Linked DNA regions of Pontiella desulfatans. The protein of the gene in region 2 interacts with the protein of the main gene of each other region in a pairwise test. Links are inferred from orthologs where the notes say so. Each region holds a gene or a part of one and is shown on either strand. Other genes may lie near its edges. The genes, in order: recJ and E9954_RS23555.

Region 1 (16,805 bases), 570 kb from region 2 along the record:
TGGAGGCCAGATCCGGGAAGATCACCGAGGAGGCGAAGGCGGGAATAAGCCAGATGATGGGCAGGAGGATAAATCCAACCACGGAAACCCAGGCGGACTTGCGCGCTTCGCCGCCGTCTTTCACGAACAGATAGCGTGCGCCGCCGCTTTGCATGCTGTTGGCGAAAACGATCTGGTTCACCACCAGCGTGATGGCGTAGATCCACGTAATGCTGGGCCGCTCGAACTCCGTCCATTCAAAATGGCCCTTCGGCACGTTGGCGATCAAGCCGCCAATGCCGCCGATGGCTTCGTGGTTCAGCGCCAGCACCGCCATGATGACCGTGATCGTCAGTACCACCAGCATTTGGACGAAGTCGCCCGCGGTCGCCGCCCAGGAACCGCCGAGCAGCGTCATGGCGATCATCACCGCGCCAAGGATCAGAATGATCTGATACATCTTCGCCCCGAACACGCCCGACATGAAGACGGAGATCGTATAGAGCATGATGCCGCCAAACAGGATGTTGAAAATGAGCGGCAGCCAGTTGAAGATTTGCTCGCTGGAATTGCCGAACCGGTCGCGGATGGCCTCCACCGCCGTGATGACGCGCAACTGGCGGAAACGGTGCGCCGTGAACGCCAGGCAGACCAGCGTGGCCACCGTGTTGCAACTAAACAGGATCAGCAGGAAGGTGCCGGTTTCATAGGCTTTCGCCGCACCGCCGGTGAACGACCACGCGGAGAACGAGTTCATGAAGGCAGAGCTGCCGACCACCCACCAGAGCATGCCGCCGCCGCCGCGAAAGAAGTCCGATGCCGTTTTGCTGAAGCTCTTATAGATCGGCCCCAGCGAAAGCATGAACACCAGATAAACGCCAATTACAATGTAGTCGAAATTACTCATATCGTTCCTATCCTCTCTTCAACACCCAGCCACCGGGAACGGAGGCCTGCGTGTCTTCTTGTTTTTAAAATTCGCCGCGCCCTTGAACCTGGAGTTCGAGCGTCTGCCGGATATCTGCGGAAGAGGCGCCAACCCGGACTTCGAACCCGCCCGGTTCAACCACATATCCCCCACCCTCGCCATCCCAATGGCGCAATGCATCGACCGGAAACTCCAACTCCACCATCGCGCGCTCCCCGCCGCCAACGGCCAACCGCTGGAACGCCGCGAGGCTGTGGATCGGCTGCGAGACGGAAGAGGCGAGATGCCGGACATAGAGCTGCACAACCTCTTCCCCATCGACCGCCCCGGCATTGGCTAGCTCGAAGGAGACGCGGAAGATGCCCGCGTCTTCGGACGCGGTTAATGCTCCATATTCAAATCGGGTGTAGCCCAGGCCGTGGCCAAATGCATAGAGCGGCTCCCCTTCAAAGAACCGGTAGGTGCGGTTGGCCATGCCGTAGTCGTAGTAGTGCGGTAGGTCTTTGGTCGAGCGGTAGAAGGTGAGCGGAAGCTTGCCGGAAGGGTTGCAGGCGCCGAACAGCACATCGGCCACCGCGGTGCCGCCCGCCTGGCCGGGATACCACGCCTGCAGGATCGCCGGCAGGTTTTCGGCCTCCCACGGAAAGGCCACGGCCCCGCCGCTGCTGTTGATGAAAACCACCGGCGTTCCGGTGGCGTGGAGCTTCTTGAGCAACGCGGTCTGCACCGGCGGCAATTCGATGAAGGTGCGGTCGCCGCCGTTGAAGCCCTCCATGTTAACCGGCATCTCCTCGCCTTCGAGCTCGCCGCTGATGCCGCCGAAATAGAGCACCACATCGGATGCGGCGGCCAGCCGGAGCGCGTCCGCGAACCAGGAGGGATCGATTTCGGGATCATCCTTCGGCAAAGCCAGCGGACAGCCCACGTCGTAGATGATTTCGACCGCGTCTCCGAGGGCGGCGCGAACCCCATCCAAAAAGGTGACGGGGGCGGAGGGATCGCCGTGGTAGTTGCCCAGCAGCGCCGGAACCGAATCGGCGTTCGCTCCGATGACCGCCACCTTTTTCAGCGCGGATTTTCCGAGCGGCAGGATGCCGTCGTTTTTCAGCAGCACCAGCGATTTCCGCGTTGCCTCAAGCGCAAGCGCCTGGTGCTCCGGCGAGTCGTTTTGTTCCAGCGTAATCTTCGACCAGGGGTTCATCGCCGGTGGATCGAACATGCCCAAACGGAAGCGGGTACGCAGCAGGCGGTGCAGTGCGCGGTCGATCTCTTCGTCCGAAACGAGCCCTTCCTTGCGGGCGGTGAGTAGGCTGCCGAAGGTGACGCCGCAATCGAGATCGCACCCGGCCTTGACGGCGAGGGCAACGGCCTCCTCCGCCGTTCCCACATGGCGATGGTGGGCATAGACGCTGCGGATCGCGCCGCAGTCGGCCACGACATGCCCGTCGAACCCCCACTGCCCGCGCAGCAGCTCGGTCAGCAGGAAATGGCTGGTGTTGCAGGGTTCGTCGTAGAGGCTGTTGTAGGCGCCCATCACGGCTTCCACACCGCCCTCGCGCACGGCCGCCTCGAACTGGGGCAGATAGGTTTCGTAGAGGTCGCGCGCGGTTGGCGAAACATCGAAGGAGCGCCGTCCCGGTTCGGGGCCGCTGTGGGCGGCATAGTGCTTCGCGCACGCGGCCACTTTCAGATAGGTTCCGTCGTCGCCCTGCAGGCCCCGGATGAATTCCACGCCGAGGCGGGCGGTCAGGAACGGGTCTTCGCCATAGCTTTCCTGGCCGCGCCCCCAGCGCGGGTCGCGAAAGAGATTGAGGGTGGGCGACCACATGGTCAGCCCCTGGTTGCGGTGGTAGACCGGCACCTTTCCGAGCGCGTTGAACTTGGCGCGCGCCTCGGTGGAGATGGCATCGGCAATGCGGCGCATCATCGGCGCATCCCAGATGGCGGCCATGCCGGTGGCCTGCGGGAAGACGGTCGCATAGCCGTTGCGGGCCACGCCATGGAGGCATTCGTTCCAATAGTCGTAGCCCGGCACGTCCAGCCGCTCGATCTGGCCGGCGGCATTGACCAGCTGGTCGATCTTTTCCTTGGGCGACATGCGGCGGATCAGGTCGTCCACCCGTTTTTCCAAGGGGTGGGAGGGATCGTTGTAAACCGGCGGTTCATCCACGTGCGGGACGATGCGCGCATCCGGATCGACCGCATCGGCAAGATCCCTGGCGAGCACATGCGCCACCACGTCGCCGGCCTCATCCTTCACCGTGATGGCATTGAACTTGGCCTCCTGCACCCGGCCTTCGAACTGGACGGCGAGCGGCCCGCGCTGGGCATCGCCGAGGTGCTCCACGGTTCCGGAAACGCGGTAGGGCTGCTTGAAACCGCCGGCCGCCACCACCAAATCCAGATCCTGGGCCAAGACGGCGTTGCCGCACTGGATGTCCATCACGCGCTGCCCCACCCCGTCGAGCACCGCCTCGACGAGATCGATCTCCACCAAATAGGCCCCCGGCTCCAATCCCGGAGCCGATGCAATGAACGAGGTGCCCGAGATTTCCTCCACATAAACCTCGGGCTTTCTGGCATCGAAGGCGCCGAGGGTCTTGGAATGCCTAATGTCGCCACTAAGCGAAAATTGAGCTTTGATCACGATGTTTCCTTAATATCTCGTGGGTTTGGGACCGGTGGGGTAGACCCGCTCGCAGCTCTTGTCGAGGAACTGGCCTACTTGTCGCTCCTGCAGGGTTTCGAGGTTGTCGTACAGCCAGTTCGCCGTCGAATTGTAGGCGACGATTTCGCCGCGGACGTCGGTGACCAGCACCAGGCTTTCGGCCACGCGCATGCCGCGGCGGTGGTCCATCAGGTCGTAGTCCATCAGCTGGACGGCCCGCTTCCCTTCCATCCGGAAGGCGCGCTTGTTCTCGGCCGTCGGGGTGAAGTGCGCAACCTGGTGGTCGAGCAGCTTGTATTTGTCGGCGTCGAGATACTGCTGGCCGAACGCATAGTATTCCACCTTCAGCTCGTGGTCGTAGGCCATGGAGTTTTCCTGCTTCAGCTTGGCCCCGAAGGTCCATTCGAGGACGCGCGGCGGGGTTTCGTTGAGGTAGGGCGTGGTTTCGATGAACACCTGCTTGCTCGAGCGAAGGAAATCGACCGAGAACTTCGGCGGATTCGAGATCTGGATATAGTCGATGTCTTCGGCCGAAACCTCCGCCACGGGCACCTTGACCTGCTTGCCCTTGGCCGAACGCAGCACGACATCGTTGCCGATCTTGGTGATGTATTCGGCTTCGACGGTCTTGCCGTTGTTAAGCGTCCACAACCGCATCTTGGAAGGCTCCTCCTCCGCCCCGGGCTCCGGGGCTTCGGCCTCCTGCTCGGCCACCACCGCGGTGTTGGTGTTTTCGGGCACCAGGTAGTCCCGGAAGATGGGGCCTTTGAAAACGTCGGCCTCGCCCGGAACGAGATGCTCGAGGATGGCATCGGCCAGGTCGTGCGTGGTTTCCGCCGTCTTGAACATCGGGAAGATGCCGCGGCTCTGGCGGTTGTTTTCGTATTCCGCGTCTTCGACCTCCACCGTCAGCATCGAGCAGAAGGTGCCGCCCGGCACCTCGCCGACGATCACCTCCATGTCCACCGGCTCGCCGGCCTTGAGCTCGATCCAGTCGCCGCCCCAGGCCAGGTTGTTGCCCATGTAGAACTGGCGGTTCTTGGTGGCGTTGCTCACCCACTTCCCGCCGATCAGGTAGGTGCCCCGGTTGTTATCCTCCCAGCAGGCGTTGAGCACGATCTCCCCGTTCACCCGCACCGCCAGGATATCGTCGCCCATCCCCCAGAAACGGAACTTGATATCCTCCGGATAAACCAGCTTCCCCTTGTAGTGGACCATCCACGCATAGCCGATGGTGTCGGCTTCGTTGAACGCGGTCGGCGCAACCGACGAGCGGATCGGCGGCATCATGAAACTCGTCGCATACCGCTTGTTCGGCGAGCGGTAGTAGCGGCTGATCGACGAGGGCTTCCAGCCGCTGGAATTAAACTTGATCATCGCGTCCACGAACTGGACATCCGACATCGGGATCGGGCGGCCGGCGCGGTCGCGCTTGAAATCGTAGAAGGTGCCGACAAAGTCGTTGCCGATGGTCTGCCCGCCGCCGAAGACCGTCATCTGCTGCAAATCCGGCAGCAGCTCGAACCCGCCGATGTCCCCGACCAGGCCATCCGCCATCCCGCTCATTTCCGGCAGCTGGATGTCCGGCATGCTGGCGCGCTTGACCTTCGTCACGATGCGGGTGGTGGGTTTCGGCTTGGCCGTCTTCTTCACCTTCACCTTCGGCTTCTTGAGCTTCATCTTCGGGCGGTCGACCGGCTTCGGCGGAACAAACTTCGTCTCCTCCTTCTGGTGCACCGTGAACACCACCAGCATGCCGGCCAGCAGGAACGCCGCCGCATGCACCAGCAAACTCACCACAAACCCGCTCGGAGCCCCCTTGTTTATTTTTCTACTGTTTTTCATGGCGGAATGTTCGACCTTCCGTCGAAGGTCTTGGCGGAATCAAACGACTACCGTCTCGAGCTTTTCCTTCGGCAACCAGGCCTTGAGGGCCGCGGCATCCCGAAGGAATTGTTCGGGGTCGTCGCCGCGAACAAACTCAATCAAGGCGTAGTGCTCGCAGGAAGGATCGAGCGGCACCTGGAAATAGGTTTCCCAATCCGCCGCCCCCTCTTCCAGCGGCCGGCGGTTGGTGGAGTCGCCCCACGAGCCGGCGCCCGGGCTGAACAACCAGTGGAACACGTGCAGGTTCAGCACCCGGTCCGACAACTCCTGCAACCCCGCCAGCCGGTACGCGGGATCCGTCAGCCAATAGATCGGCTGCCAATAGGTGAAAAGGTGGGAATGGTTGAGTTCGTTCAAGACGTCCAGCGTGGCGGCATTGCTATCGGAAAGCGTATTGGCGTGGAATTCGAGCGCGAGCTTGATCCCCTGCGCCTTGGCGGCATCGAGCGCATGGCGCATGCCGTCAACGACCGCCTCGCGCTCGCTGGCGCTTACGGCATCCGAAGGCTTGTGGCCGGCCCAAATGCGGATCGTGTCGGTCCCGAGCGCCATGGCGCTTTCGAGCACCGGCTCGAAGGGATCGGGCTTGCCCGCGGCATCGACCACCTTCCAATACGAACCGTAGGAGGAAACCTCCAACCCGGCATCGAGCGTCATCTTGCGGACATCGGAAGCCACCTCGAGGGCGCCGGGCGGCACATGGACATCGCCCCCCCACTCGATCGCGTCGAGCCCGGATTGCCTAACCAAAGAGACCAGTTTCGCGGGATCCAACTGGCGCAGCGTTATTGAACAGAGTCCTGTTTTCATCGTTTGCATGCCTTCCATACTAGGCCATCGACCTTACGGTTTCCAGATCCACTTCATGTTTCAACGCTTCGCCGGCGGCCAAGCGCTTGTATTCGTCAACCATATAGTCGGCCATGCGCCGCAGCTCGGTTCCCTTGGAACCTGCAATGTGCCCGCTCAACAGAATATTCGGCACGGTATAGAGTTCCGACCCATCGACCGGGGGCTCCGGGTGCTGGACGTCGAGCAACGCGGTCAGGTCCGGGCGCTCCTTCATCACCTGGATCAGCTCGGGTTCGTTGACCTGGCGGCCGCGGCCGACGTTGATGAAGGTGGCGCTGTCGAGCATGCTGCCGAACAGCTTGCCGTCGAAGACGCCGACGTTGTCGTCGCGGTCGGGGAACAGGTTGACCACGGCCACCGAGGTGGAGAACGCCTCTTCAAGCGAAACCGTCCGGTTGGACTCGCGCGAGGGCACCACGACGACCTCGAGCTTGTGGTGCGCGAGCAGTGCCTGGAGATGGTTCGAGATGGTGCCGTTGCCGAGGATGGAAACGCGGTTGTCGTAGTTGCCGTGCCCACGGTGGTTGTTGCCCATGAAGGTGGAGTCGTGGTCGACGCACTCGCGGCTGTTGCGCCAGAACCCGGCACCGGCGAGCAGCACCTGCGCCAACGCCAGTTCGGCCACCGGAACCCCGTTGGCTTCGATGGCGCTGCACACCTTGATCCCGCGCTCGAGGTAGGGAACGGCAAAGTTTTTCACGGAACCGGCGGCATAAAGGATCGCCTTGAGATTGGGCAACCGGTCGATTTGCTCCTCCGTCAGATCCAGCATGCGCCAGGTGCAGAAGACCACCTCCAGATCCTGGAGATTCCCCACCTCGTCCTCAAAATTGTCTGGCGTAACCAGGACGGGATACAAATCGGATATTTCAGCGACCAATTGCTGGCGGTCCGCATAGACCTGATCCACCATGTCGGTGTTGCCCACCGGATCCACCCTGTTAAAAAATGCCGTCTTCATTATTTCTACCTCTGCCATCGGGTTAACGTTGCCAAGCGCCTGTTCCTTTGCGCCATTCATGAAGTATCTATATATAGTCGCTTAACCCTGGCAAGGCCACCGGCCATCTGGTTTCCCTGTTAACCCCGGCCTATCCGGACGCCCGGATGTCCTGAACCTGCAACTGCAGGCTGGAGTTGCCCATCCACTGGTTTTCCTTGAGCGTGAAGGCCACATCGACCTCGCCGGCGGGCAGGTTTTCCAGCGGATAGTTGAAGGCGATGGCATCGAAGGTTTCCCCGGCGGCCACCAGCGAGAGTTTCAGGTGGTTTTGCCCCACCACGCGGGGGCTGCCCGACACCCGCAGCCGCCGCACGGCCCAGACCGGTTCGGGGTTTTCCTGCCCGAAGGGATAGAGCCGCTTCAGCTGTTCCAGGAAATCCCAATCCACCTCTTCGGGCGCCACCTCCGCATCGATGTGCAGCACGGGCGAAAGGTCGGTTTCGCCGAGGGTTGCGGCCACGGCGGCATTGAAGGCGGCCTTGAAGGCCTCCAGTTCACCGGGTTTCACTTCGAGCCCGGCCGCCATTTTGTGGCCGCCGAATTTGGACAGGCATACCTCGCAGGCCAGCAAGCCTTCGAGCAGGTTGTATTCGTCGATGCTGCGGCACGAGCCGCGCGCGGAGCCATCCTCCTCGATTCCCATGATGATGGCGGGGCGGTTGTAGTGGCGGGCCACGCGCGAGGCAACAATGCCGACCACCCCCGGATGCCACCCCTCCCTGGCAACGACGAGTCCAAAGTTTTTCCCGGCGGAAAAATATTCATCGATCTCCGCAAAGGCCTCGTCGGCCATTTCGCGCTCGATGCGCCGCCGCTCGGCGTTGGTGTCGTCGAGCAGCTTGGCGATGCGCTGCGCTTCGCCGGCATCGTTGGTCACCAGCAGTTGCAGGGCCTGCATCGGCTGGCCAATCCGGCCGGCGGCATTGATGCGCGGCGCGAGCTGGAAGCCGAGTTGGAAGGTATCGGCCTCCCCCTTCACGCCGGCGACGTCTTTGAGGGCCTGGAGCCCGACCCATCGGGTCCACCCGAGCTGGGCCAGGCCGTGGCGCACGAGGATGCGGTTTTCGCCCACCAGCGGAACAATGTCGGCCACGGTGCCGAGCGCGACAATATCAAGATAGTTTCGCAGTTCGAGCTGGATGGCCGCAGGCTTCCCCTGCCCCCGCCCAAGCTTGACGAGCGCATGGGCCAACTTGAAGGCCACCCCGACCCCCGACAGGTTTTCGAGATCGGGTTGATCGCCCAGCTTGGGGTTGATCAAGGCATAGGCCGGGGCCGTTGTTTCCTCCGGCTCGTGGTGGTCGGTAACGATGACATCGATGCCGAGTTGCTGGGCGTAGGCCACGCTCCCGACCGAATTCACGCCGCAATCGACGGAAACCACGACCGTTGAACCATGTTCGGCGAGGCAGCGTTCGAGGGCATCCTGCGAAAGGCCGTAGCCTTCATCGAGCCGGTCGGGAATGAACGCCCGCACCCGCCCCCCAAGGGCGGTGAGAATACGGGTGAGCAGCGCCGAGGAGGTGACGCCGTCCACATCGTAGTCGCCGAATACGGTAATGGATTCCTGCCCGTCGATCGCCGCCCACAGCCGGACGGCCGCCTTTTCCATGTCGGGCAGCAGGAAGGGATCGGACAGCCCGGACAGGCGGGGATTCATGAACGCGCCAACCCCGTCCGCATCGTGGAACCCGCGTTGCACCAGCACACGCGCAATCGGAAGCGGGAGCCGGGCCTGGGCGGCGATGGACTCGGCGAGCGGCAGGTCGGTTGGATGGATGTTCCACTGTTTGGGCATGGTTCGATCTTCCAATCGGGAAATAGGATTATTGCCGACCGGCCGAGAGGAAACGGGTTAAGAGGGCTTTGATCAGGATCTTGAGGTCTTCATAGAGCGACCGGATATGGGCGTACCAGAGTGAATCGATCAGGCGATCGGATTCCTTGTTATAGTCCTGGTAGCAGAATACGCCGGGATAATATTGGCGCAGCTGCTTGACGATCTCGCCGTCTTCCGGATGGCGCATGGGGGGCTGGCCGCAGAGAAAGAGCCGCCCACGCAACACCAGCAGGATCCAGGGGAAGCGATCGAGCGAAAAGCTGCGGAACAGGCGATAGGCCACCGATTTCTTGTTTAGGACCTTGCGGAAAACCGGAAGCTTGATGTAGCCGGTGCGGGGATCGTGGAACGATTCCAGGCTGAACCGCCCGACACGGATGAGCTTCACGATGGGATACAGGATGCAGAACGGAACAACCTGCACCAGAGCCAAACCAAGGGCCACGAACCAGAGGATGACGTAGCGGAGGAGGTCTTCCGTCCGCGTCTCGGTCCGGTTTCGCGCAATCAGCCAGGAGTCGTCGATTTGCACCATGGTGCCGTCGCTGGGGTCGATCACCCGGTTGCCGGCCACGATCTTGTTGCGGATTTCCAGGTTGCGGCCAATGTAGGTGTCGTCGAGGACAAGGCAGTCGGCCAGCTCGCTGTGGGCATCGACAATCACATGGTTGCCCACCACGGCATTGGCCCCCACGGTGGTCATTGCGCCGAAGCGGCAGTCGTCGCCCACCATGATGGGGGCCACGAGATGGCTCGAAGGCGGCGTCCGGACGTTGTAGCCGATCGAACTGCCATCGTTTGCGGAAAAGCCCGCCGTGACATAGCGGGAGAATTCGCCGGCGATCATTTTCATGTTCAGGTCGAAATAGGCGGCCGCGGAATCGATGGCAAAGGGGTGGAGATGGATCTGCTCGAGCCCATGGCCGGAACCGGGTTGCCCCTCCAGCAGGGCCTCCACACCGTTACCGGTTGAAGAAAACAGGAAATGGATTTCGCCGTGGAAGTCATGTCGGCAAGCATCGAGCGCTTTGAATCCGGATGGACTAAACGCCTGCCTGCGCCGCATGAAAAACGGATGGCCGAGGTAGAACAGGCCATCGCGGCAGAGCGCGGAAATGGAACGCAGGTATCCGGCCGGCGATTCGCTGGGGCGCGCAAAGATATACTGCACGTCCACATTCCACCGGTCGCCGTTCCGCACGAAATCCTCGATCGCCTTGGCCTCGTCGCCCCCCAGGATCAACTGGACGGACTTGATGCCCTGGTCGGTGCACGCCTCCAGCCAATAGTCCAGCAGGGGACGGTTGGCAACCGGCAGCATGGGCCAGGGCACATCCCCGAAGGGTTCTGCCCAGGCACATGCAGTTGAGGTATTGAGCACGGCAATCATCGGAGCGGGAGACGGAAACTATTCAAACGCCTTCAGGGCGTCATCCACCGTATCGTAGATTTCGAAGACCTTGTAGGCCCGGGTGATTTCGAAGACCATGCGCGGTTTTTTCTGGAGTTCCGCAATCTTCATGTCGCCCCCCTTTTCACTCACGCGCTTCAGCACGGCGATCAGGGTTCCCAATCCCGCCGAGTCCATGAAATCGACCTTCCCGAGGTCGAGCACGAAGTCCTTCACATCGCCTTCCGCTTCCTGCCAGCCGGCAAGTTGGTCGCGGAATGCATCCACCGTGGCGGCCGTGAGCGCCTGGTCGACCTGCACGACGCCAATCCCGTTTTGTTTGGTACAAGTTACCACCATATCAATTCTCCCTAATAAGCCCCGCGGCCGAACAACACGGCGGGGATGGTTTTCAGCATGATTACAATATCCTTGAAGATGCTCTGGCTCTGTATGTACTGCATATCCAGGCCGACCTGCTGGTCGAACGGCAGGTCGGAGCGGCCGCCGATCTGCCATAGGCAGGTGAGGCCCGGCTTGACGTGCAGGCGCTTGCGGTCGGCCAGCGAATAGGCCTTGACCTCCTCCGGCAAGGGCGGGCGCGGCCCGACCAGCGAGAGATCGCCCACGAGCACGTTGAAGAACTGCGGGATCTCGTCGATGCTGGATCGCCGCATGAACCGGCCGCAACGCAGTACGCGCGGATCGTCCTTGAGCTTGAAATTGATTTCGTCCTGTAGATCGTTTTGCTTGCGCAGCTCCGATTTCAACTCCTCCGCCCCATTGACCATCGAGCGGAACTTGTGGAACCGGAACTCCTTACCGTTGAGACCCACGCGCTTCTGCGTGTAGATGACCGGGAAGCCATCCTCGACCAGGATGCAAAGCGCCGCCATCAGGAACAACGGGAAAAGCACCACCAGCGCGACCAAGCTGGCTACGATGTCGATCATGCGCTTGAACACGAGCAGACTGCGCAGCATGCCTTCCCAAAAAACCAAACGGAAGCGCTGCTTCAGTTTCAGGATCTGAACATCCGCCTTGGTGACGGGTATATCCATCCGGGCAAACATTTCTCGCCTGGCCTTATAAACCGGTCGTTCCATCTATTCCTCCTCCCCGTCGATGATGGTGCAATAGGTCAGGTTCTGCATCTGCACCCGGTAGCGTTCGATGCGGTCGGTGATGGCGTTGGTGATGGCCAGGCCCCGACCGCGCTCTCCCATGTAGGCTTCGTCCAGCTCGCGGTTCAACGCCTCCTCCAAATCCCATTCGGTCCCCTCGTCACGCAGCACCAGCTGGCACACGCGCCCATCGATGCGCAGCTGGAGCCAGAACGAATCGTCCTCGTCCAAGCCGCCATGGTCCACCAGGTTCGCCCCCAGCTCCATCACCAGCAGGCGCAGCATTGCGGCGGTCTCCGGCGAGATGCCCTGCGACACCGCCGCCGATTCCGCCTGCTTTGCCGTATCCGACACGAGATAAATATTCCGCGGCACCGTCTGCTCAACCACGATCTTGAGCGGATCGAGCATGTGGATGGAAATCGCGGTGCAGTCGTCGCCCGCAATGTCGTAGTGGTGCGCCTCGACCTGGTCGAGCAGTTCGGCCGCCTTGTCCGACAACTCCGGCCGGGCCACCACCTCGGAATAGATCTTCGCCATGCACTCCCCGCACTCCTCGCCGGTGGCCCGGTGGCGTGCCTCGAGCAAGCCGTCGGTGAAGAGCAGCAGATAGGAGTTGCCCTCGTCCCGGATCACGATTTCGTCCTTCTCGCCATAGGGCCGTTCCGACCCAAATGGAAAGCCGATCGGCGCTCCGCCGCGCACCTTGAAAACCGCCGTATCAACCGGAACACCGTTGCGGATGAATACCGGGTTCGGGTGCCCGCAGTTCATGCAGCGCCACTTGAGGGTTTCCGGATCGTGGATGGCCATGAACATGGTGGCGAAATAGGAGGGGTTGTCGATGCGCCGGCGGATCACCATGTTCAACGCGTTGCAAACGGCGGCGGGCCCCTGGTCGGCATAGCGGTGGATCATCTCGCTGGCGGTCGCCTTCAGCAGCGAGGCAATCATCGCCGGCGCCACCCCATGGCCCGAAACGTCGGCCACATAGACGCAATGCTTGCCGTCCGGCAACGGGATGATGTCGAACGCATCACCGCCCACATCCATGCAAGGACGGTAGGCTATGCGCACCTCGAAGCGGTGCGAGAAATGGGGGATGTCGGAAAAGAGCGAACGCTGGATGGTGCCGGCCAGTTCGAGATCCCGCGAAACGCGGTTGTTCCACTTGGTGAGTTCGTCGTTGCTCTTCTTCAGCGCCAGGGCATTGCCCACGCGCAGCACCAGTTCGCGCGGGTTGAAAGGCTTGCGGATATAGTCCATCGCCCCAAGCTCGAAACCGGTCTCGATATCCTCGATTTTCGATTTCGCCGTCACCATGATGACCGGGATATCCGCCGTTCGCGGTTCGTCGCGCAACAAGCCGCACAGCTCGAAACCATCCATCTGCGGCATCATGACATCCACCAGAATCAAATCCGGCGTCTTCTGGAAAGCAACCGACAACCCCGACGGGCCGTCATCGGCATCGAACACTTCGCACCCGCGCGCCTCGAGCAGCTTGCGCAGATAGAGGCGGTTCGGCAACTCGTCGTCCACCACCAGCACCCGGCCGGACAGGTTTTGCAAGAGGCGTGATGTTGTTTTTCCAGAAAGACTGGTTTGGTCGGTCGAAATCATGCCTAGTCCAGTGTCGCCATCCAACGGGCCATGGCATCGACCATGGGCTTCGCATCGGCAAGGCGTTCATCCTTGGCCAGGTTTTCCACCTCCAGCCCCAGCACCGAGATTTCCGGCAGCCCCATGGTTCCGCCCATGCCCTTGATGGAATGGGCCGCCATGCGCACCATTTCCAGATCGGCTTGGGCGATGCCGTCCTGCAGCTCGCCCGTCAGGCGGCGGATCTCCTCAATGAAGACCTCGACCAACTCATCGTCCACTTCATCCGTATCGACCACAAACTGATCGATGCGGGAATCCAGATTGGGGATCAACTCCGCCACCCACTCGACGTTTCCAGGAATATTCGCCATATTTTCCTCCAGCATAAAAATGTTGTTCAAGAACCTTAAGATCATATCAGCATTCAGAATGGAGGCAAATCCGCAGTCGATCAATTTCCCGCCCCCGTTTTGCCGCCCCCACCGAACATCATACTTATGCAAGTATGATCAGACCACCTGTTGCCCCAGGCACATTATACCGACCGCGATTGACCCGATTTGCCTGATTCGGTAAGTTCACCGGCATGATCGCCCCAACCCGAACACCAGGATCCGCCAAACATGACAACAGATGACCCCAAGCAACGCATCATGAAGCTGCGCACGGAGATCGAGCGGCACAACCGCCTCTACTACATCGACGCCGCGCCCGAAATCACCGATCGCGAATACGACGCGCTGCTGCAGTCGCTGGACGAGCTCGAAAAGCGGTTCCCGGAATTCGCCAGCGCCACCTCCCCCACCCAACGCGTCGGCGGCGCGCCGCTGGATCGTTTCGAGAACGTCCAACATGCCGTCCCGATGATGAGCCTCTCGAACACCTACTCGAAAGAGGAACTGGTGGAGTTCGACCGCCGCATCCGCAGACTGATCCCGGAAGAGACCTTCGACTACATCCTCGAACCGAAGATCGACGGGGTTGCGATTTCGCTGCGCTATGAAGACGGAGAACTGGTGCGCGCGGTGACGCGGGGCGACGGCGCCACCGGCGACGATGTGACCTCCAACGTTCGCACGATCAATTCCATCCCCCTGCGCCTGTCCGACCTAATGCCCCCCGCCGTGCTGGAAGTACGCGGCGAAATCTACATGGACACCGCCGGCTTCGCCAAACTGAACGAAGAGCGGCAGGAAGCCGGACAGGAACCGTTTGCCAACCCGCGCAACGCCTGCGCCGGGTCCCTCAAACTGCTCGACCCGCGCGAAGTGGCCAAGCGCCCGCTCGATGCCATTTTCTATGCAACCGGCCAGCTCGACGGCATCGCCTTCGACACCCATGAACAAATGCTCCAGACCTTGAAGGGTTACGGATTGCGCATTACACCAAACTATTGGCTTAACGATACAATCGAGGAAATCCTCGACCAGCTCGATGCCCTCGAAGCCCTGCGCCACGAATTCCCGTTCGAGATGGACGGCGGCGTCATCAAAGTGAACGAGCGGCGGCTTTACGAGGACCTCGGCTACACGGCCAAAAGCCCGCGCTGGGCCGTGGCCTACAAATACGAACCGGAACAGGCCGAAACCACGCTGCATGCGATCTCCATCCAGGTGGGCCGCACGGGCGTTCTCACCCCCGTGGCGGAATTGGAACCGGTGCAGCTGGCCGGCACCACCGTCAAGCGCGCAACCCTGCACAACGAGGATGAGATCCGGCGCAAGGACATCAAGGTCGGCGACCGCGTGATTATCGAGAAGGCCGGCGAAATTATTCCGGCCGTGGTGAACGTCGTGAAAGAGAAGCGAACGGGGGCCGAAACCGAATTCCGCATGCCGACCGCCTGTCCGGTCTGCGGAAGCGAAGTGGAAAAGCGCGAGGGCGAGGTTGCCCTGCGTTGCATCAACCTCCAATGCCCGGCCCAGGTCAAAAGCTGGCTCACCCATTTCGCATCGCGCGGGGCGATGGACATCAATGGCCTCGGCGAATCGCTGGTTGAGCAACTGGTGGATGGCGGACTCGTCAAGAACCCCGCCGAGCTATACGCGCTGCAAAAGATTGAAGTGCTCGGACTCGAGCGCATGGGCGAGAAATCGGCCGAGAATCTCATCAAAGGCATCGAGGAGAGCAAGAAGCGCCCGTTCGAGAAAGTGCTGTTCGGCCTAGGCATCCGGCACGTGGGCAAGGGCGCGGCCTCCATACTGGCCAAGGAGTTCAAGAACATCGATGCGTTGATGGCCGCCGACATCCAACGCCTGGAAACCATTCACGACATCGGCCCCATCGTCGGGAAATCGGTTGTGGAATATTTCGTGTCCGATCAAGCCCGGGGCGTGCTCAACCAGCTTCGCGAAGCCGGCGTAAACTTCGAACAGGCGCAGGCCGGCGGCAGCAATGAACTGGAAGGCCTGACCTTCGTGCTCACCGGTTCCATGGAATCGATGTCGCGCGAGGAAGCGGGCGACAAGATCCAGGCGCGCGGCGGCAAGGTCAGCGGTAGCGTCTCGAAAAAAACCAGCTACCTCGTGGCCGGGGAGAGCGCGGGATCGAAGCTGGCGAAGGCGGAAAAGCTGGGCGTGACCATCCTTAGCGAGGAGCAGCTGCTGGCCCTGCTCGGCTCCGACGAAAAACTCAAGGATCAAAAGGCCGGCCAGCTGGGATTCGAGTTCTGATGTATGTCCGCAAGTCAGCGCCCGGGGTACGGAATGGTACGGTTCAGAAAAAGAACAACCACACGTATACCTACGCCGACAAGTTCGTGATCAGCCGCAATACGGCCTGGCGCGGCTACCGGCACGTCGTTACGAAACGCGACGTGCACGACTTCCTCGAAATCGTCCCCGACTGGGAGCACGGCCACCATGGGGTCGAGTGCATCCATCTCTCCGGGGGCAGCAAGGAGGTGTGGGGATCATACAAATATTTCTACGATACGCGGACGGGGATCATCATCCTGCCGGCGTGGCACAAGGAGTTTTGGTTCGACATCAACGCGTGGTATTTCGAGAAAAACCGCTACATCTTCGAAAAGCTACGGCTAAGTTACGATAGGAATGGGGACGACTACCACTGCCGCTTCACGACTAAAAAGGCCAAGGCCTTCATGCTGCTGCATGTATTCCTGCACGAGCTCGGGCACCATTTGGATCGGATGAACACCAAGGCCCGCAAGGAACCGGTGAGGGGCGAGGAGTTTGCCGATCAATATGCCGACCAAACCTGCGAACGAATCTGGGACGCCTACTGCGACCGCTTTGGACAACCCTAACCGCCCCACAACTGGAGGGGCGCACAGCTCGGATGGAACCTCGCCCTCCCAATGTGGAGCGGGCTTTCTTGCCTGCTCATGGCCGGGCTGGGCAGGACTTTGGCAAAATGATTTAGAGCAAAATGATTCTCGGTGCGGACGGAGAGATTTTACAGGACGATTAATGACAGGACTATTTCCGGTGCGGGCGCAGGGGAAATTAGTGTTCATTCGCGGTTAAGCAAATGATCCTGTCATTCCATTATCCTGTCTTGTGAATTT
Region 2 (13,003 bases):
CATTTCCAGCCCGGTGCAGGCCGACGACCTAACCGTGACGGCCTACCCTCGCGGCCGCACCTTGGTTGCGCTCAAACCCGGCGGCGGCAAGCGGTGGGACTACGAAGGCTATGTGCCGGACGTCTGCACCCCGGCCTATGGCGACGGTCTGCTCTATGTGCTCGATGGCGTGAAGCGCTACCTGACCTGCATCAACGCCCAGAACGGACGGGAAGAGTGGCAGGAAAAGATCCCGAGCGACAAAGGCTTTTTCGCCTCGCCACTGGTGGCGGACGGCAAGGTCTATATGCTCAACCTCAACGGCGAGGTATTCGTCTATGCCGCCGGCAGGAAGCCCAAGCTGCTTGAACAGTTCATGATGGGCGCGGATAATTCGGCGGCCTCCATCGTTGCAGTCGATGACGCGCTATACATCCGGTTGCCCAACAAACTAATTTGCGCGAGGAACACAAAATGAAAACCGTGGCAAAATATGGAATGGCGCTGGTGGTGATGGTGTTGCTTGCAAACCTTCTTTTTGGTGGCGGCGTGGACAAGGATGCCGACATCCCGACCTTGGTCAAGAACGGCGCACTGGTGATCGATACCCGCACCCCGGGCGAGTTCGGCTCGGGCCACATCGAAGGGGCCATCAACATTCCCTACGACATCGTTGCCCGCGCCATCGACCAGCGCATAACTGACAAGTCGAAGAGCATCATTGTCTATTGCCACAGCGGGGCGCGCTCGGGCGCGGCGAAGGAAGCTCTGGCAAACGCGGGCTACACCAACGTGGTGAACGCCGGCAGCCTCAACCGCATGCGCAAGCTGATGGCGCCCGACTAAGTCGTTACGGCTTTATTCGGCGGCGGGCTCCGCCGGCGGGGCGTTCCGGGCCTCTTCCTGGTGCTTGAGCCAGGCGACATGGTAGTCGTTGAGTGAGTTGACCAGCAGCTCCAGCTTGACCTCGGCGCGGAGGTTTTCGAACAGGCGCCCCCTGCCCTTGCACTCTTCGCATCGAACAAGAACCTTGCCCGCGCCTTCGCAGCCGGGGCAGATGCCGGTTCCGCCACACACCTCGCAATCTTCGTCGAAGGTGGATTGCTGGGTCTTGGCCGCGCTCTTTTTGGAGCCGCCGCCTTTCGTTGGAGCCGGGGCCTGCGTTTTCGAAGTGCATTCCGGGCATTTACCCTTTTGCTTCTCCTTGGAGCAGGTTGGGCAATCCTCCTCGATCTGCCCACTGGCCTTGCAGGTCTTGCAGACCTTGATGTAGTCGCCGATCTTCATCACCTTGTTTTTCGGGAACCGGACCTCGAGCATCAGGTTGAAGCGGTCGGCATCCGGAAGCCTGTCCTTGAGCAACGTCTGCATGACGCAGGCCGCCAGGATGTTGGTATCCATGGAGCCGTTGTATTGCTCCGACAGATAGAAACCCAGTGCCTCTTCCTTCAGCCCGGGCAAGCCGGCCACCACCTTGGGAACCCCGCTGGATTCATCACGGGTGACCGCCAGGATTTCACCATCGACCAACATGCTGATGGTGCGGACGAGATGGTAGCGGTTGACTTCGCAATAGCGCTGATCAAGCAACACGCCGCGCCCGCGGCAGTTCGCACAGGGCAGCACGAGGCGCTTCTTGCCTTCGCACTGCGGGCAGTCCCCGGTTTTTTCGCAGGCCTTGCATTCCTGGTTCGATTTCCCCAGCCCGGCCTTCACCAACCCCGTGCCTGCGCACTCGACGCACTCGCCCGTGCCTTCGCAAGAGGGGCAATCCTGCTCATACTCCTTCTTGCCATCGCATTCCGGGCACTTGTTGAAAATCTTGTCGAGCTTGAGCGCATCGATCTTATAGCCCAGCTCCTCCGTGATCAGATAGAAGCGGTTGGCCATTTCGCGCTCGTTCGAAAGGAGGCATTGGAAAACGGCCAACGACAAGCCCAGCTGCTTGGTTTCCTCGTCCGAACCCTCGCGAAGCAACCAGGTCTGCGCATCTTCGCTCAGGCCCGGCACCCGCGCAAGCACGGCGGCCGCCCGGTAGCGGTCGTCCGTCGAGACCGTCACCGGCACCGGCACCTTTTCCTCCTCCACGGCATCTTCCCCGAGATAAGCGGCCTTCCAGTCGTCGGGCAGGGTTTTGAAGTTCATGAAAAACTGTCCATCGTCGTGGACGATCATGATGCCCTCGAAGTTGCGCTTCCAAACAAACGCATTCTTCAGCACGGAGCCATCGGGCAACCTGAACTCGGCCACCGGTTGCTGGCCCAGTACCACAATCTCGTTGGCCGCGCATACCGGCGCCAGCGCCAGCAACATCCCCAGAACCCCCAACTTAAACACGACCCGAACCATACCCATCTCCATAATTGATTGAACAGAACCCGACCAATGTACAATATGTCGCATTCAAATCCAATTACGCATTACGAATTACGTTTCCGCCCTATGAAAGTCGTCATCACAGAAAAACCATCGGTTGCGCGCGACATCGCTGGCGTCCTGAAGATCACCGAGAAGAAAAACGGCTACATCGAAGGGCGCGGCTGTGCAATCACCTGGGCGTTCGGCCATTTGGTCACCCTGCTCGACCCCGGCGAATACGATCCCGAGCTGCGCAAATGGCGGCTCGACTCCCTCCCCTTCATTCCGGACGCCTTCCAGCTCAAGCTGATCGAGAACCCCGGCGTGGCCGAACAGTTCGCCACCATCAAGAAGCTCTGCCAGGAGGCCGAGGAAATCGTATGCGCCACGGACGCCGGACGCGAGGGCGAGCTGATCTTCCGCTATATCCTCGCCCTGAGCGCGTGCGAGGACAAACCGATCAAGCGCCTTTGGCTGAGTTCGCTCACGCCCGACGCCATCCAGGAAGCCTTCAAGGACCTCAAGGACGGGCACGACTACGACCCGCTCTACGCCGCAGCCAAGTGCCGTTCCGAGTCGGACTGGATCGTCGGCCTCAACGCCACGCGCTTCTTTACCGTCCGGCACGGACGGCTCGCCTCCGGCGACGACCGCGTGCTCTGGAGCATCGGCCGCGTGCAGACCCCCGTTCTCGCCATGATTGTCCAGCGCGACGACGAAATCATGAAGTTCCGCCCCAAGCCCTTCTGGGAGCTGACCACCCGCTACCGCGAAACCGTTTTCAAATATACCGGCGACCGCTTCGAAAAACCCGAAAAGGCCCAGGAGCTGCTCGATAAAATCACCGGCCAGCCCTTCGGCATCACCGGCGTCAGCGGCAAACAGAAGAAGGAGCAACCCCCGCAACTGTTCGACCTCACCACGCTCCAGCGCGAGATCAACAAAAGCCACGGCCTCTCCGCCGCCGACACGCTGGCCGCCACGCAAAACCTCTACGAATCCAAACTCGTCACCTACCCGCGAACGGACTCGCGCTATCTCAGCGCCGACATGAAGCCGCGCATCCCCGGCATCCTCGAAAAACTCAAATCCATGCGCGCCGAACAGATCGCGCCATTGAACCTGGCCAAACTGCCCTTCACCAAACGCATCGTCGACGACAAGAAAGTGACCGACCACCACGCCATCATCCCCACCGGCATCATTCCCGGATCGATCGGCCCCAACGAACAGATGGTCTACAACGCCATCACCACCCAATTCATCGCCGCCTTCTATCCCATCTGCCTCAAGAAGATCACCACCGTCGGTGGCGAGAGTGCCGAGGTGAAGTTCCAGGCCAAGGGCACCGTCGTCGTCGAACCCGGCTGGACGGTGCTCTTCCCCAAAAAGAAGAAAAAGAAAAAGCCCGATGACGAGGGCGAAGACGACGACCAGACCCTGCCGGAATTCAAGAAGGGCGAAAGTGGAAACCACGAACCCTCCACCCGCGAAGGCAAGACAAAGCCCCCCCAGGCCTTCACCGAAAACTCCCTGCTCGGGGCCATGGAAGCCGCCGGGAAATGGGTTGAAGACGACTCCTTGCGCGAAGCCCTCAAGGAGCGCGGCATCGGGACGCCCGCCACCCGCGCCGCCATCATCGAGACCCTGCTGCGCCGCAACTATATCCGCCGCGAGAAAAAGCAGATCCGCGCCACCGACATGGGGCGCTGCCTGATTGCCCTCATCCAAGACCCGCTCCTGAAGTCGCCCGAAATGACCGGCGAATGGGAAGAGCAGCTCAAGAAGATCGAGCGCGGCGAAGGAGAGGCTTCCGACTTCATGGACGGCATCGTCGGCTATACGCGCGGGCTGATTGAAAACGGCACATCAACCAAACTGGACATGGATCAACTGGGCAGTTGCCCACTATGCGGGAAAAAAGTTATCCGAGGAAAGACCGCCTATGGTTGTTCCGGATGGAAAGAGGGATGCTCCTTTGTCCTGCCCATGGAATACAAAGGCATCAACCTTACCCGCAACCAAGTGCAGGTCCTTCTGCAAATGAGGGTTCTGCCCTACGCCATCCACATCGAAGACCAGCTGCGGCTTCTGCTCCTCAGCACCCAGGGCGACCTGATGGACATCGACCTCCCCTCCGCCGACCGCCAGAAGAGCGCCAAAGACGAAGGCCGCCCAGCGAAGAAGAGGTAGAATACGCATGCCAGGCTCCTCACTTAACCAAAACAGAGAATTGGACGGTAGATAATGCCTGCACTGTATTCAGCCCAACTCGACGAATTTCAAGGCGCCAATCCAACCCAGCTGCTAGGAAAGCTGGTTGCAGGCCTCGCTGTACGAGCACATCGTTTTGATTCCCATTTAGAATCCCATCCCCAGGAACTACCATGACGTTGTACGACCTTTTCCATCGAATCGATTGGGCGGCACTCTCCAACCGACTCGCCAAACTGTACCCGGATCAAGCCAACCAATTGCCGGAATACGAGGCGGCATTCAATTCGCTACGCCTCGTTGCACCGGAGGAAACCCGCATGCGGATTATCGTGCAACAGACCTTCCGCGAAGGGCTGGACGATGAGCCCTTTGTTGAAGTGAGCGGGAAAGATGGAACCCTTAACAAGGAACAGGACGACTTCCAGTACATGAATCAAGCGTCAGAAGGCACCTTTGCCAACCGCGAGACCTCCTATGCCCTTTCACTCAGTCCATGGAACGAATGGTTGGGAATGGAAATCGACGCAGCAACAGCAGAACACTATTCCGACGAAGACATCCTGGCCCACTGCCTATGGGAAATGACCTGGCACGGTTTCGAGGAGGAATCCATACAGGAACAAAAGAAAGAACTGGATCGAAGAGTTGCCGAAATCGCCGCAATGACGGATGAGGAGAAAAAGGAAAAACTGATCCCGTGGGAAGACGTGAAGCAAAGGCTGAAAGACAAGTTCAACCGCGATGATCAGGACGAAAGCTAGAGGGGCAAACGAATGTGATACCGTCAATAATTGCAGGGAGCGAATGGTCGCATGCGTGGGGCTGCTTCGGCCCACCTTTCTTCGCATCGCGCCGAGGTCGGAAAGGCGTTGCCTATTCCAGCCCTACAAAACGGAGTCGGCATTTCATTAGCCCGTCTTTCGCTATTCGACCCTGAAAACGACTAATTTAGAGGGTGCGTACGCCGTTTTGCCCTTTATTTACCGGGGTGCGTGTTCCAAAACGGGCTGTAGTGCAGACCTTGCCCGTTGACGACTTTGTTTTCTATGGAAAAATAAGGGCATGTACTTGAGATGCCACAAGCGGTTGAAGGACGGTAAGGAACATCGCTACTGGAGTGTGGTGGAAAGTGTCCGCACGCGCCGGGGCGTACATCAACGTCAGTTGCTCTATCTGGGCGAACTCAATGACAGCCAGCAGGCGCAGTGGTGTTCGGCCCTGGATGTGCTGGACGAGTCGCATGACTGCGTCAAGCAGATGAGCCTGTTCCCCGACGACCGGATGCCCCCGCCGGAGGTGGCCAACCCCGTCCAGATCCGGCTCAGTCAAATGACCCTGCGCCATCCCCGCCAGTGGGGCGGCTGCTGGCTGGCCATGGAACTCTGGAACCAGCTGGAACTCGATTCGTTCTGGGGACCGCGCCTGCCGGACAGTCGCAAAGGTACCGGATGGATCAACGTGCTTAAAACCCTTGTCGCCTACCGCCTGCTCGATCCGGGCAGCGAATGGCGGCTGCACCGCGACTGGTTCCGAAACAGCGCCATGGCCGACCTGCTCGGCGAGGACGATTCGGTGGCTGCCAAGGACACGCTCTACCGCTGCCTCGACAAGCTCTGCGAACATAAGGCCGGCCTGTTCTCCTCCCTGAAGCAACGGTGGGCGGATCTCTTCGGCGCCTCGTACGACGTGTTGCTCTACGACCTCACCAGCACCTACTTCGAATGCGACCCGCCGGAGGATGCCGACGGGCTCAAGCGCTTCGGCTACAGCCGCGACAAACGATCTGACTGTGTACAGGTCGTCATCGCGCTGATCGTCACCCCCGAAGGCTTCCCGGTCGCTTACGAAGTCATGCCCGGCAACACCTCCGACAAAACCACGCTGCCGGACTTCCTCCGCAAAATCGAAAAGCAGTACGGCAGGATGAACCGGCTGTGGATCATGGACCGCGGCATCCCCACCGAAGACGCCCTCGAACAGATGCGCGCTGAAGGCGCGAGCTACCTCGTCGGCACCCCGCGCGGACGGCTCACCAAACTTGAGGACCAGCTCTTCGCCGAGCCGTGGAAAAAAGTGCAGGAACAAATCGAAGTCAAGCTCGCCCGCGCCGGCGAAGACCTCTACGTGCTCACCCGCAGCGGCGGACGGCGCGATAAGGAGCAATCCATGCGGCGGCGCAAACTCAAGAAGCTCTGGAACCGGCTGCACCAGATCCGGGGCATGAAAAACCTCAAACGCGACGCGCTGCTGCTCAAGCTCGGTGCCGCCAGGCAGGACGCCGGAAAAGCATGGGGACTAATCGATATCCAGCTCCCCGAACCCCGACAACCCGTCACTTCCGACACCTTCGCCTTCCGCCTCAACCGGCAGAAACTACGAAAGGCCCGGCGCGGCGAGGGAACCTACCTGCTACGCACCAACCTCACCGCCGGCAACCCCGAAGAGCTGTGGAAACAATACATCGTGCTCACCGAAGTCGAGCAGGCCTTCAAGGAACTCAAACACGACCTCAACATCCGGCCCGTCTACCACCAGAAAGACGTCCGCATCGAATCGCATATCTTCGTCAGCTTCCTCTCCTACTGCCTGCAGGTCACGCTCAAGCAGCGGGCCAAGGTAAAGGCCCCCGGGCTCACGCCCCGCGCCATCCTCGAAAAGTTCAAAGCCATGCAGATGATCGACGTGCACCTGCCCACCACCGACGGCCGCAACCTGATCCTGCCGCGCTACACCCAGCCCGAAAAGGATCTCCAGCTTCTCCTGCACCAGCTCAACCTGACGCTACCGGACCAGCCGCCCCCTCGGCTTGAAGAGCTGAAAAAGAAATGTAGTGCAGACCTATGAACAGAAATGGAATAAACAAGGCACTTTTACCCGCGAATAGCGAAAGACGGGTTAGTGAAGCGTTCTAGTCCTCGGAACCGCCTAAAGGCGGGACTACATACCTTTTAATGGCGGAACTACGCACCTTTTCTAAACCGCGGCGAGGACGCCGGTGGCCCAATTGGACACGGCTTTGAGATCGTCTTTGTCCGGATGGGTTTCGGCATCCTTCCAAAGCTTTTTGCGCGAGTCGGTGGGGCCGTAGCCATGGTCTTTCGGGAGCGCCTTCATCCACTCGATCAACTCGGGATCAATGGCGCCCTGGCACATGAAACGATCCACAACCGAGCAGGACGCCAACAGTCCGGATACCGTCTCCTGGCATTCGGCGGCGTGCGCGGAATCCGGATAGGCCCCGAGGGAGAAAAACAAAGCCACCGGTTTGTCATGGATCTTGGCCATGAAGGCCTGGGCTTCCAGGTCTGCCGTGCCCTTATCGATCCAGCATCCCATGAAGATGAGATCGTACTGGGCCGGATTGGGCGCGGAAGCCATGGGACACAAATCGGCATCCGGCAAGACCAGGTGAATGGCCTCGGCCAGTTTTCTCGTATTGCCGGTCTTGCTTGAATAGGCGACTAAAATTTTCATCGAACTACCTCGTTTCGTTTAATTGTGTCTTTCCTACCCCAATCCAACGCCCCCTGTAAATCCAACAGCCTTAAAATCAGCCAAGCACCGCCTTTTGCATCTCGATGAGCTCGCCGATCCCCTTTTCAGCGAGGGTCATCATTTGCATGAGCTCATCCTTGCTGAAAGGAGCACCTTCGGCGGTGCCCTGCACCTCGATGATTTTCCCGGACTCGGTCATGACGAAGTTGGCATCCACCTCGGCGGCGGAATCTTCGAGGTAGCAAAGGTCGAGAATCGGCACTGCCTTATTAATGCCGCAACTGATGGCGGCCAGGCCCTCAACCACCGGATCTTCCTTGATCTTCCCCTCTTTCAGCAGTTGCGCAACCGCGAGCTTGAGGGCAACGTAGGCCCCGGTGATGGAAGCGGTACGGGTGCCGCCATCGGCCTGAATGACATCGCAATCGAGAAAAATCTGGCGGCGGCCGAGTTTCTGGAGATCGACCACAGCGCGCAGGGAACGCCCGATCAGACGCTGGATTTCCATGGTGCGCCCGCCAATCTTGCCCTTGGAAGCCTCGCGCTGCGTACGATCCTGCGTGGCAGCCGGCAACATGCTGTATTCCGCCGTCACCCATCCGCCGGGCACATTCTGGTAGCGCATCCAACCCGGAACGTTTTCATCCACACTGGCGTTGCAGATGACGCGCGTATTGCCCATTTCGACCAAAACCGATCCCTTGGCCGACGTTATGAAATCCTTCGTAAACCTGACCCGGCGCAGCTCATCGGCCGCGCGACCATCAATACGTTTCCCCGAATTTTCCACCACGGCATCCAGATCGATGCCCCCACTTAGATTGATTTCTTTTTTCATAGTCCGCGCAGGATGGCGAAGATGTGCACCCATTGCAACGGGAAACAGTCCCGGGAACCGGCTTCGCCCCGCCCGGACGGAAAAACTGACGGCCGTCAGTTTTTCCGTCCGGGCAATGGGGGGGGGCTCCCCAACCGGCCCGAACGCGGCCCTAACGTGATCGGTCCGCATGCCCCAGGCGCAATGACGCACCCCCGCCGCATAGGAACGGGTATCTTTTCAATAACCGCTTCGCTGAAAGTACAGATACGCCCCAAAGGGAGGGGAATGAGTCCCGCCATTGATTCAACTCGCGCGGAACCCCCGGATCGCACTGAACATTTGCATAGCGCCACACCATAACCGGCTACTGCAATGAACCGAATGCCACGGCCGTCTCCATTTTCTTTTCTAAACCTTGGCTTGAGATATGCAAGCGAATCGGTACATTGCTTGGCATGGCACACCCCGGACTAGTTTTAAGCCAGGAAATGAAGATGCAGCAGGTTCTTGCTCCGCATCTCTTCCAATCGTTGGAAATCCTGCAAATGCCGCTTCTCGATCTTCAACAGATGATCAAGCAGGAGCTATCTGAAAACCCGACCCTTGAGGCCACGGAGGAAATGGCCGATGCCCAGATCGAGATCGAACAGGGCACCAAGGATGTTGATCGAGACGAGTTCGATAACGAATTCGAAAAACTCGCCGCGCTCGGCGAAGAGTTCGACAGCTTCCAGGACCGGGGCCAGATTTCCGGCGGCGCAGACGCCGAGGAAAAATACCAGTACATGATGGATTCCTTGTCGGAGGCATCATCCCTGCACGACCAATTGCTCGACCAGCTCTCGCTTTCCGGGTTGAACGACTATGAAAAGAAGATTGCCGAGATCGTGATCGGCAACATCGATGACGATGGCTATCTCCAACTCGATGTCGAAGATCTTCTGGCATTGCCCAACTTCCCGGCGGAAACCCTCGATAAGATCCTGGATACGATCCACGACTTCGACCCGGCCGGTGTGGGAGCCCGCGATCTACGTGAATGCCTGTTGCTTCAGTTGAAGCGGAAGGGGCGCGAGAACTCGCAGGAATACCAGATGATCGACCTGCATCTCGACTTGGTCGGCCGCCACAAATACGAAGACATAGCCCGAGCCATGGGGCTGACCGTGGATCGGGTCAAGGAACTCGCAAAGGCGATCAGCAAGCTCGATCCCAAGCCCGGGCGGAACTTTTCCGAAGAGCGCATTGAATATGTAACGCCCGAGATCATCGTCGAGAAAAAGGATGGCGAATACGTCATCACCCAAAACAAGAAGCCTTATCCGCGGCTCTTCATCAGCCAGAAATATTTGCAGATGCTCAAGGATCCCAAGACCTCCAAGGAGGTTAAGACCTACATCCGCGAAAAGATTGCCAAGTCGAAGCAGTTCATTCAAAGCATCGACCAGCGGATGGATACCATCTACCGCATTGCGGTGGAAATCGTCCGTATCCAGCGCGACTATTTTGATCACGGAGTTTCCCGCCTGAAGCCGCTCAACATGAAAACGGTTGCCGAATTGCTGGAAGTCCACGAAACCACCATCAGCCGTGCCACGGCCGGAAAATACATGCAGACGCCGCGAGGCCTGCTGAGCATGAAATATTTCTTCAAGCCCGGCGTGATGACGTCCAGCGGGGAAGCCATCTCCAACGAAAGCGTCAAGGCGGCACTGGGCGTCATTGTGCGCGAAGAGGACAAGAAAAAGCCCTATTCCGATGCCAAGCTCGTCAAGTTGCTGGAGGAGCAAGGGATCCAGATTGCCCGACGCACGGTCGCCAAATACCGCGACCAGCTTCGCATCCTGCCGTCGCATTTGCGGAAGCAACATTAAAGTACTACGTACTACGTATTTCGTATTGCAATAGCCTATCTGATCGCGAGAAATCCTCGCAATACGCAATACGCATTCACAAAAAACGCGAGCCATTGCTGAACCGCGTTTTTCTGGATTTAACCCTTTGTTCCTACGCCTTCACGGTCTTCTTCCGCAGGTTGCGGAAGCCGGTCTGGGCAATCATGAGCAGGTTGCTGGTCGTCCAGTAGAGCACGAGGCCCGACGGCATGCTGTAGAAGAAGAACAGCATCATGATCGGCATCATGAACATCATCATCTTCTGTTGCTGCTGCTGTTCCGGCGTTGCGGCGGTGCCTGGAGAGGAGAGCTTTTGTTGCCAGATCATCGAGACGGACATCAGCAAGGGCAGGATGTTGAGTGATCCGACGAATGGGATGCTTCCGGCAAACAGGTTTTCCGGCTGGCTGAGGTCGGCGATCCAGAGGAAGCCGGCATAGCGCAGCTCGATGGCGTTGCGCAAAACGGTGAACAGTGCAATGAAGACCGGAATCTGGACGAACATGGGAATGCACCCGCCCATGGGGTTGACCTTCTTCTCCTTGTAGAGCTTCATGGTCTCCTGCTGCATACGCTGCGGGTCTTTCTTGTATTTCGCCTGCAGCGCCTTGATTTCGGGCTGGATCTCCTGCATGCGCTTCATGCTTTCGGTGCTCTTGTGCGTCAGCGGCCAGAAGAGGATGCGGATCAGCAGGGTTAGCAAGATGATGGCCACGCCATAGTTCGGGATAACGGCAAAGAATTTGTTCAGCGTCCAGAGCAGGAAGCGGCGCGCCGGTTCCATCAGCCAGTTCATGAAGGAAAAGGCGCCGGTGGTCTCGAACTCCATCACCTTTTCCATGCTGTAGCCGGAATCCTTCAGGACGGAATAGTTCTTGGGGCCGATGAAATAGGTGTAGTTGTTGGCAACGCTTTCCCCCGCGCCAATGACCTGTTGCTTGAATACCAGGGCAGAGGCGATGTCCTCCGGAACTACCCCCTTTTGGGATGGATCGCGGGAGGAAAGGATCGCCATCGTTGCCACCGGCTCTTCGGGGCGCAGGATCTGGACAAAAAACTTGTTTTTGGTGGAAACCCAATCGACTTCGACCCCGCTCATTTCCTCGGGGACGAGATCGATCGAAACGGGGCCGTTCTTGTCGTGCAGCTTATGGAGCTTCTTGCCCCAATAGTTGACACCGCCGGCCGGGGTGAAGGAATCGACACCGAGAATGCTGACGCCTTTCATGGCTTTCATGTCGGCCGGGTTTTCCATGCGCCCGGTCAGGATGCGGGCGTCGTCGAGCGTGGCGGCATTGGCCCCGGGGTTCGTGAAGCGGTCGCTGATGGTCAGAACATAGTCGTTGGTGAAGGAGACCGTGCGCTGGTAGACCAGGCCGGAATCCAGGGTTTTTGAAAAGGTAACCGACCGGCCGTCCCCTGCCTTCCGGATGGCGAGGGCTTCGTTGGCGCCGATGCCAGCCAATCCTTCATAGGCCAGAGCGGCTTTGTCGAATCCGATTTCAACCGGGGCACTATCCTTCTCGTTCAGCTCGGGATAATCCTGAAGGGTGGCCGATTTGATGCCGCCGCCCCAGGAGCTGAGCTCCAGTGTGACTTTCCCGTTTTCCAGGGTCTCGATGATTTCTTCGGTGGCAGGTTCTTCGACTTCGGCCACAACGGGAGCAGCTTCCGGCCGTACCACGTCTGCCGATGCGGCGGCGTTGGTGGTCACCGGGGTCGCCTCAACCACCTGCTCGGCTGGAACCGGGGTCTTGGCAGGATATTTCGGCGCAATGAAGGTGCGGTCGATGAACATCCAAACCGGGATCAACAGGGCCAACAGGATAACGGGTACTAAATCTTTTTTATTCATAGCATCTCTCTTCTCGGAAAATCATTTCTTGGGTTTCGGCACCGGGTCGAACCCGCCCGGATGGAACGGATGGCATTTGCAAATTCTTTTCGCCGCAAGCCAAAGACCGAAAACCATACCATGTTGCCTCAGGGCTTCAATGCAATACTGCGAGCAGGTGGGATGGAAGCGGCAGCGTTGCCCGAGCCAAGGGCTGACGATATTCTGGTAGCCTTTGACCAACACGATCAACACGCTGACGGCGGGGTTTCTCATCAAAGTTTCTTACCACGAAGCCTCGACGTTCACGAAGGCTTGTTTTGAATGCCCTTCGGGTGCGTTGCGCCTTCGTGGTGAAAAAATTCCAGCTCGGCGTTGTTCAGGTTTTCGTCGGTGATCAATCCG

The links.
Region 1: the proteins of E9954_RS23555 (region 2) and recJ interact in binary tests that used the Escherichia coli proteins (3 or more experiments, as listed by UniProt). The link is inferred for Pontiella desulfatans from one-to-one orthologs.

Annotation. Positions count from the first base shown.
Region 1 is NZ_CAAHFG010000003.1:1,146,779-1,163,583, reverse strand. What follows is about bases 6,761-9,747. They hold recJ (single-stranded-DNA-specific exonuclease RecJ), read right to left. Parts: upstream 9,116-9,747; coding sequence 7,406-9,115; downstream 6,761-7,405. Other genes in these bases: E9954_RS25220 (nucleotidyltransferase family protein), read right to left, coding at 9,144-9,747; E9954_RS25230 (NAD(P)-dependent oxidoreductase), read right to left, coding at 6,761-7,275. In the rest of the region: E9954_RS25250 (sodium:solute symporter family transporter), read right to left, coding at 1-886; E9954_RS25245 (glycoside hydrolase family 3 C-terminal domain-containing protein), read right to left, coding at 951-3,554; E9954_RS25240 (SHD1 domain-containing protein), read right to left, coding at 3,564-5,420; E9954_RS25235 (sugar phosphate isomerase/epimerase family protein), read right to left, coding at 5,460-6,272; more of E9954_RS25230, read right to left, coding at 6,292-6,760; more of E9954_RS25220, read right to left, coding at 9,748-10,538; E9954_RS25215 (STAS domain-containing protein), read right to left, coding at 10,566-10,907; E9954_RS25210 (sugar transferase), read right to left, coding at 10,919-11,653; E9954_RS25205 (ATP-binding SpoIIE family protein phosphatase), read right to left, coding at 11,654-13,294; E9954_RS25200 (Hpt domain-containing protein), read right to left, coding at 13,297-13,647; NAD-dependent DNA ligase LigA, read left to right, coding at 13,900-15,948; E9954_RS25190 (hypothetical protein), read left to right, coding at 15,948-16,544. UniProt on the Escherichia coli protein: Single-stranded-DNA-specific exonuclease.
Region 2 is NZ_CAAHFG010000003.1:580,183-593,185, reverse strand. The notes cover bases 2,037-4,975. They hold E9954_RS23555 (DNA topoisomerase 3), read left to right. Parts: upstream 2,037-2,421; coding sequence 2,422-4,530; downstream 4,531-4,975. Other genes in these bases: E9954_RS23550 (DUF6557 family protein), read left to right, coding at 4,725-4,975; E9954_RS23560 (hypothetical protein), read right to left, coding at 2,037-2,328. In the rest of the region: E9954_RS23570 (outer membrane protein assembly factor BamB family protein), read left to right, coding at 1-457; E9954_RS23565 (rhodanese-like domain-containing protein), read left to right, coding at 454-825; more of E9954_RS23560, read right to left, coding at 838-2,036; more of E9954_RS23550, read left to right, coding at 4,976-5,315; E9954_RS23545 (IS1634 family transposase), read left to right, coding at 5,617-7,398; E9954_RS23540 (flavodoxin family protein), read right to left, coding at 7,528-8,028; rph (ribonuclease PH), read right to left, coding at 8,105-8,887; rpoN (RNA polymerase factor sigma-54), read left to right, coding at 9,325-10,743; membrane protein insertase YidC, read right to left, coding at 10,877-12,619; membrane protein insertion efficiency factor YidD, read right to left, coding at 12,641-12,874; rnpA (ribonuclease P protein component), read right to left, coding at 12,904-13,003.